2 regions of the Rhodococcus indonesiensis genome follow, and region 2 is predicted to be linked to the other one. Evidence: riboswitches for the same ligand, from Rfam matches in the RefSeq annotation. Region 2 holds a riboswitch; the other holds the start of a gene.
The links. Region 2 has a riboswitch for cobalamin ahead of ACM26Y_RS04640 (ABC transporter substrate-binding protein). Riboswitches for the same ligand answer to the same signal wherever they lie in the genome.

Region 1 (3,204 bases), 2.3 Mb from region 2:
GGATGACCGCCGCGGACACCACGACGTACGGCAGCACGACGACCACGTCGGACCAGCCGTCGGTGCTGAGGCGGCCGAGCAACCACGTGTACACCTGCCGCAGGGTGTCGTCGTAGAGCTGCTGGACGAACGTCTGCGCCGCGTTGGCGAAGGCCGCCACCGCGACGCCGGCCAGGATGATCACCACCTCCGAGCGCATCCCGCCGACACTGCGTCCGAGCGCGTAGGTGGCGGCGACGGCGACGAGGCCGCCGGCGAACGCGGCGACCGGCACCCCGACGGAGGCGAGCACTCCGCCGAGGGCGATCGCGAGCGTGGCGCCCAGGCCGGCGCCGCTCGACACCCCGAGCAGGTAGGGGTCGGCCAGCGGGTTGCGGAACACCCCCTGGTAGGTGGCGCCGGCGATGGCGAGCATCGCGCCGACCAGAGCACCGAGCGCCACCCGCGGCATGCGGATGTTCCACAGGATGGCCTGCTGCCGGGTCGTCAGCCCGGAGTCGACGTCGACGAAGGGCAGGGCGTCGAGCAGTTCCAGGAACACGCCGCGCACGGTCAGTCCGGCGGGGCCGACGAGCACCCCGACGTGCAGCACGATCACCAGGACGAGGGCTGCCGCGCCGAGCACCAGGGCCGGGTGGCGCGCGGCGCGGGTCACCGGGTGGGCTGGGCGGCGGGTTCGGCGGCAGCCACGATCGCTCCGAGGTTCCGCACGAGGTCCACGACCCGCGGTCCCCAGCGGCTGGCGACGTCCTCGTCGAGCACGTGGATCTGTCCGGACCGGACGGCCGTCAGCTCGCTCCAGCCGGCGCGGGCGGCCACGGTTTCCGGCGTGACCCCGCAGCACTGCCCGTCGGCGAGGAAGATCAGGTCGGGGTCGGCGTCGAGGACGTACTCGGCGGACAGCTGCGGGTAGGCGTCGGCACCGGCGGCGTCGCCGATGGAACGCAGGCCGAGCATCGCGTAGATGCCCCCGATGAAGGTGTCACCCGTGACGCTGTAGTAGGTGTCGTCGAGCTCGTGGTAGTAGGTCAGCGGAGCCGGGCGCGGAGGCAACCCGGCGACGACCTCGTCGATGTCGCTGCGCATCGACGCGACCAGTTCGGCCGCGTCCCCGATGTGCCCGGTGGCGGCGCCGAGCTGCTCGATCTGCGTGTACGCCTCGTCGAGGGTGGTGGCGGCCGGCAGCAGCAGCGTGGGGACGCCGGCCGCATCGAGGCCGGAGACGAGGTCGCCCACGTCGTCCATCGCGACCACGAGGTCCGGTTCGTAGCCGAGCACGGCTTCGACGTTCGGCGAGTATCCGGACAGGGCGGTGACGGGCACCCCGGCGGGGTAGTCGGACTGGTCGTCGACCGCGACGACCTGGTCGCCGGCGCCGACGGCGTAGAGCATCTCGGTGGCGGTGGGACTGAGGGAGACGATCGAATCCGGGGCCGCATCGAGGGTGATCGCTCCGTCGCCGGAGTTCACGGTGACGGGGAAGGTCCCGTCACCGGAGGGCGCGGAGGCCGGTTCGGAGCCGCCGCTCGAGGCGCACGAGGCGGCGAGCAGGGCGAGCGCGACGAGTCCGGCGGCGAACAGCCGGCGGGTCGGCACAGTGAGGACAGGCACAGTGGGGGCAGGCACAACCATCCTCCGTGAGGCGGAGGACGAAAACAGCACGGCTGCAACGATCACCGTTGCGGCACGACACCGTCCTTCGTCCGAGGACCAGTACGTGACCGCCGCGCCGGCCGACCTGACTCGTCCGGCAGCGCGCTGCCGGCCTCACAGTTGCGGGACAGTGCCGGATTACACCGGACTTCACCGATACGCTGCGGCACCCCACCCGGAAGCGGGGTCACCGCAGCGTATCGCAGGGCTCCGGGCCCGGGGACGGCAGGCCGGGGTCCGTCAGTGCGCCGCCTCACGCTTCTTCCGTTTCGGAATCAGGTGCGCGATCAGCACGATGATCGCGCCCACGACGAGCCCGACGACTGCGGACGCCACGGTCCCCGCGGTCCAGGCCAGCACGCCGCCGAAGCCACCCTGCACGAGATCGCCGAACCAGTGTTCGAGGTCGTGCAGGCGATCGGCCGGCCAGTGGAATCCGGCCTCGCCGACGTTGACGAGCAGGATGTGACCACCGACCCACAGCATCGCGGCGATCCCGACCACGGTGAGCACCGTCATCACCTTCGGCATCGCGGCCACGAGCCCCCGGCCGACCCGCCGGCTGAACGACGATTCGCGTCCAGCGAGCGCCAGGCCCACGTCGTCCATCTTCACGATCAGCGCGACCGCGCCGTACACCAGGGCGGTGATGAGGATCGCGACGACGACGAGCACCGCCAGCCGGGTGAGGAACGGTTCGTCCTCCACCGACGACAGGGAGATCACCATGATCTCGGCCGAGAGGATGAGGTCGGTGCGGATGGCCCCGCTGACCATGGACTTCTCGACTTCGGGTCCGCTCAGTACCGCGGGGGTGTCGGCTTCGTGGTGACCGCCGGTCAGTGCTTCGTAGACCTTCTCGGCCCCCTCGAAGCACAGGAACAGGCCTCCGGCGATCAACAGGTAGGGCAACGCCTGAGGAAAGAACTGGCTCAGGAGCATCGCCACCGGCAGGATGATCAGCAGCTTGTTGCGGATCGACCCGATCGCGATCTTGCGGATGACCGGCAGTTCCCGGTCCGGGGTGAATCCGTGCACGTAGCGCGGGGTGACGGCGGTGTCGTCGACGACGACACCTGCCGCCTTGACGCCGGCCTTGCCGGCCGCGGCGCCGATGTCGTCGATGGACGCCGCGGCCGCTTTCGTCAGTGCCGCGACGTCGTCCAGCAGGGCGACGAGACCACCAGCCACGGGAACCTCCCACAGTTCGGCTGCGCAGAGCCGATCGAACGACACGCAGTTGCGGGTCGACTCTGTAACTTACCGAAGCGCGCACGGCCGTGGGATCGGGTCTTCCGCGGTCTCCGGTGCGGCCGGTGTCGCCGACCTGGCATTTCCGGGTGGTGGATCGAAGCCCCGACCCGTCGGCAGGGCTTCGATGCAGCTGCGGCCTTCGACCTCGCCGCCGGTTACCGCAGCGCCTGCTCGAAGTCCTCGAGCAGATCCTCCGTGTCCTCGAGCCCCACCGACAGCCGCACCACCCCGTCGGATAGGCCGATCGCCGCCCGGCCGTCCGGCCCCATCGCCCGGTGCGTCGTCGTCGCGGGGTGG
Region 2 (3,204 bases):
GTTCGTGACGCCCGAACAGGTCGGGGCGCAACTGCCGTGCGGCGACGACATCGACGAGTACGTCGACAAGGTCCGGCCGTTCGTCGAGGCGGGGTTCACCGAGGTCGCCCTCGTCCAGATCGGCGGTGACCGGCAGGAACCGTTCATCCGGTGGGCCGAACGGGAACTGCTGCCGGCGCTGCGGAGTCTGCTGCCGGGCTCGTGAAACGCGGGCGGCTCCCACCGCGATGGTCTCGGTAGAAGTCAGTTTTCGCTGACGCCGCAGACCTCGGATCCGTGTGGTCCCGAGACCGCAACCGACGGTCGTCCGGCGTCGAAGGGTGCCGAGATGAACGTCGAAACGCGCGTAGCCGGACTGCGTCAGTGGCGCACCGATCGTCTCGAGGACCTCGTGGCCGAGCTCGAACGCACAACCGATCCGGCCCTGCCGTGTTCGGCCCGCGACGTCGCGCGTACCGAGCTGGCGTCGCGCCGGGAGGGTGGAACGGTGGACTGGGTGTGCCGGGTCAGGACCCAGCCCAGGTCCGGCAGTCGTTCGGCGCTGCTGACCCTGGCGTTGCCCATCAGGCTGTCGGAGCCGGAGGTGCGTCACGCGGCCCTCGCCCGTGCCCGCGAACTGTTCGGGTCCGACGTCGTCGTCGACAGCGTGCAGTTCGGCAACTGAGGAAGTTCCCCGGAACGCTCAGGGACCGAGCCGCACCGCCGAGATCAGACCGGAGACGGTGGCGGCGGTACCGACCGCGACGAAGCCGGTGACCATGGTGGCGACGGCCCCCGCGGAGACCACGGTGCCGAGCACGCTACCCAGCCGCGGACGCAGGCCGGGCATCGTGCGGGCCGGGGCCGGGTCGTCGAGGCGTATCGGGTGGGGCGCCGTCGCGGGCGGCAGAGCGAAGAGAGGATCGGTTCGGTGGGCGAAGTTCTCGGACATCAGTGTCTCCCCGTCCGTCGTTGACACTTTGTGCGTCCAGTGTCGCGGCGGTGGGTCTCCGGCAGATGGCCGCATTTTGAACTCTGGGTTTCGTGGAGCAGGCCTGCACGCGCCCGGACGCCGGCCACCGCCCCCTGCGCGGTGACCGGCCGCCGGTCCGCATCCCCACTCGACGTTCCGGCGCGATCCCCTCCGAGGAGGGGCCGGGAGCGACGGCTCCGGCTGCACGAGAGTGCGGCCTGTCCGACAGCCTCCCTCGTGTGCAACGCATCGGAGCCTGCCGCGGTGCCGGAGTGAGGGCCCGCGAACGGGGTGAAACCGGGGGTGAATTTCGAGCACCCGGCTCGGACGAGAGGACGGCGCCTCGGACGCCGTCCCGGGGACCCGGGCATTCGGGACCGGCCCTGCGATCCGTGCCGATCCTCGACATGCATAATGACCGCAGCGTTGCTGACGCCCATGCAGGGAAAGTCCGGTCCGAGTCCGGCGCTGACCCGCAACGGTAGACCGTCCACCCGACGGTGAGCCCGATCGCCTGCATGGACGTGCGCGACTCCGGTATTTCGTCGTGGTCTACGAGATGGAGTCCAGCAGGGTAGTCGGTGACCTCTGTCCGGGGCCGCTGCCGTGCCGGAGTCTGCCTCGTGCCACCTGAGCAGAGCACGAGGTCCCATGCCCGTCGACTTCCGCCGTCCCGCCCGCGATGCCGCGGCGGCTCTCGCCGTCCTCACCGTCGCCACCGCGGCCCTGACAGGCTGTTCGCGTGGTGCCGACACCGACACCGGCGCCGGCCCGTCCGCCGCGGCCTTCGACGAACCGGTCTCGATCACCAATTGCGGTCGCACCGCCACCTACGACGCGCCTCCGCAGCGGATCGTGTCGATGAACGACCACGTCACCGAAACCCTGATCCAGATGGGTGTGGGGGACCGCATCGTCGGCATGGGGTACGGCGAGAAGGACGACCCGCTCCCCGAGACGGCCGAGCAGTTCCGGGCGATCCCGTCGCTGGCCGCCGAGTACCCGACGTACGAGCAGATCCGCGACCTCGAACCGGACCTGGTCGTCGGCGGGATGCGCAGCGCATTCGACGACAAGACCGGCCGGGGTCGGGACACGCTCGAGCAGGCGGGTATCCACACGTTCCTGTTCTCCGAGTACTGCGGTGCCGGGTTCTCCGATATCGCCTTGCTGGAGAACGACTTCGCCCAGCTCGGCGCTCTGCTCGGTGCCGAGGAGCAGGCCGCGGAACTGACCGAGTCGATCACCGCCGAACTCGACGCGGTACGTGCCCGGCTGGAGCAGGCCGGCGTCGCACCCGTGCGCACCTTCTTCTACGACTCCGGCGAAGCCGAGCCGCTCTCGGTCGGTGGCGTGGGCATCGGCAACCTCATCGCCGACTACGCCGGCGCCGACAACATCACCGCCGAAGGCCCGAAGCCGTACTTCACCACCGGCTGGGAGATCGTCGGTGAGCGTGCGCCCGAGGCGATCGTCGTACTCGACTACGGCGCGACCAGCGCTCAGGACAAGATCGCCTATCTGAAGAACCAGCCGATCGTGGCCACCACGCCCGCCGTGCGTAACGACCGTTTCGTCGTCGTGCCGCTCGACGACTTCTTCGAGAGTTCGCGCATGGTCGACTCGGTCGCGACGATCGCCCGCGGACTGCACCCGGCCGCGTTCCCGGACGCGCAATGACCTCCGCCGGCACCCTGACCGGCCCCTCGTCGCCGCACGCGCCGGCCCCGGCGGTCCGGGAGAGTGCCGGGGGCGCGCCACATCGTTCACTGTGGCTGATCCTGCCGCCGCTGCTCGCCGCGCTCGTGCTGGCGCTGGCGGGCGCCGTGTCGCTGGGCACGGTGAACATCCCCTTCGGCGACGTGTGGGCGATCGTCGTGCACCGCCTCGCACCGGGAACCTTCACGCCGTGGTGGACCGCGGCGCGGGAAGCGATCGTCGTCGACTCCCGCCTGCCCCGAGCGTTGACGGCCGCCGTCGTCGGTGCCGCGCTCGCGATCGCCGGCGTGGTGGCGCAGGCGGTGACCCGCAATCCGCTCGCAGATCCCTATCTGCTGGGCGTGTCCTCCGGTGCCGGGTTCGGGGTGGTGCTGGTGACGGTCCTGGGTGTCGGTGGCGGCGCACTCGGTGTTTTCACCCTGCCGTTCGCGGCCTTCCTGGGAGCCCTGGTCCCGCTGGCCGGTGCGGTCGCGGTCAGTGTGCGCGCCCACGCCGTCACCGCGATCGTCCTCGTCGGCGTGGCGATGTCGATG

Region 1: another riboswitch for cobalamin. It lies ahead of ACM26Y_RS19330 (ABC transporter substrate-binding protein); the one in region 2 lies ahead of ACM26Y_RS04640 (ABC transporter substrate-binding protein).

What each region holds. Positions count from the first base shown of each region.
Region 1 is NZ_CP180630.1:4,209,379-4,212,582, forward strand. It holds gene ACM26Y_RS19325 (FecCD family ABC transporter permease) at 1-655, opposite strand, end outside; gene ACM26Y_RS19330 (ABC transporter substrate-binding protein) at 652-1,596, opposite strand; cobalamin riboswitch at 1,711-1,854, opposite strand; gene ACM26Y_RS19335 (DUF808 domain-containing protein) at 1,894-2,844, opposite strand; gene ACM26Y_RS19340 (O-succinylhomoserine sulfhydrylase) at 3,063-3,204, opposite strand, start outside.
Region 2 is NZ_CP180630.1:993,668-996,871, forward strand. It holds gene ACM26Y_RS04625 (LLM class F420-dependent oxidoreductase) at 1-205, shown strand, start outside; gene ACM26Y_RS04630 (hypothetical protein) at 329-664, shown strand; gene ACM26Y_RS04635 (hypothetical protein) at 683-931, opposite strand; cobalamin riboswitch at 1,366-1,485, shown strand; gene ACM26Y_RS04640 (ABC transporter substrate-binding protein) at 1,604-2,632, shown strand; gene ACM26Y_RS04645 (FecCD family ABC transporter permease) at 2,629-3,204, shown strand, end outside.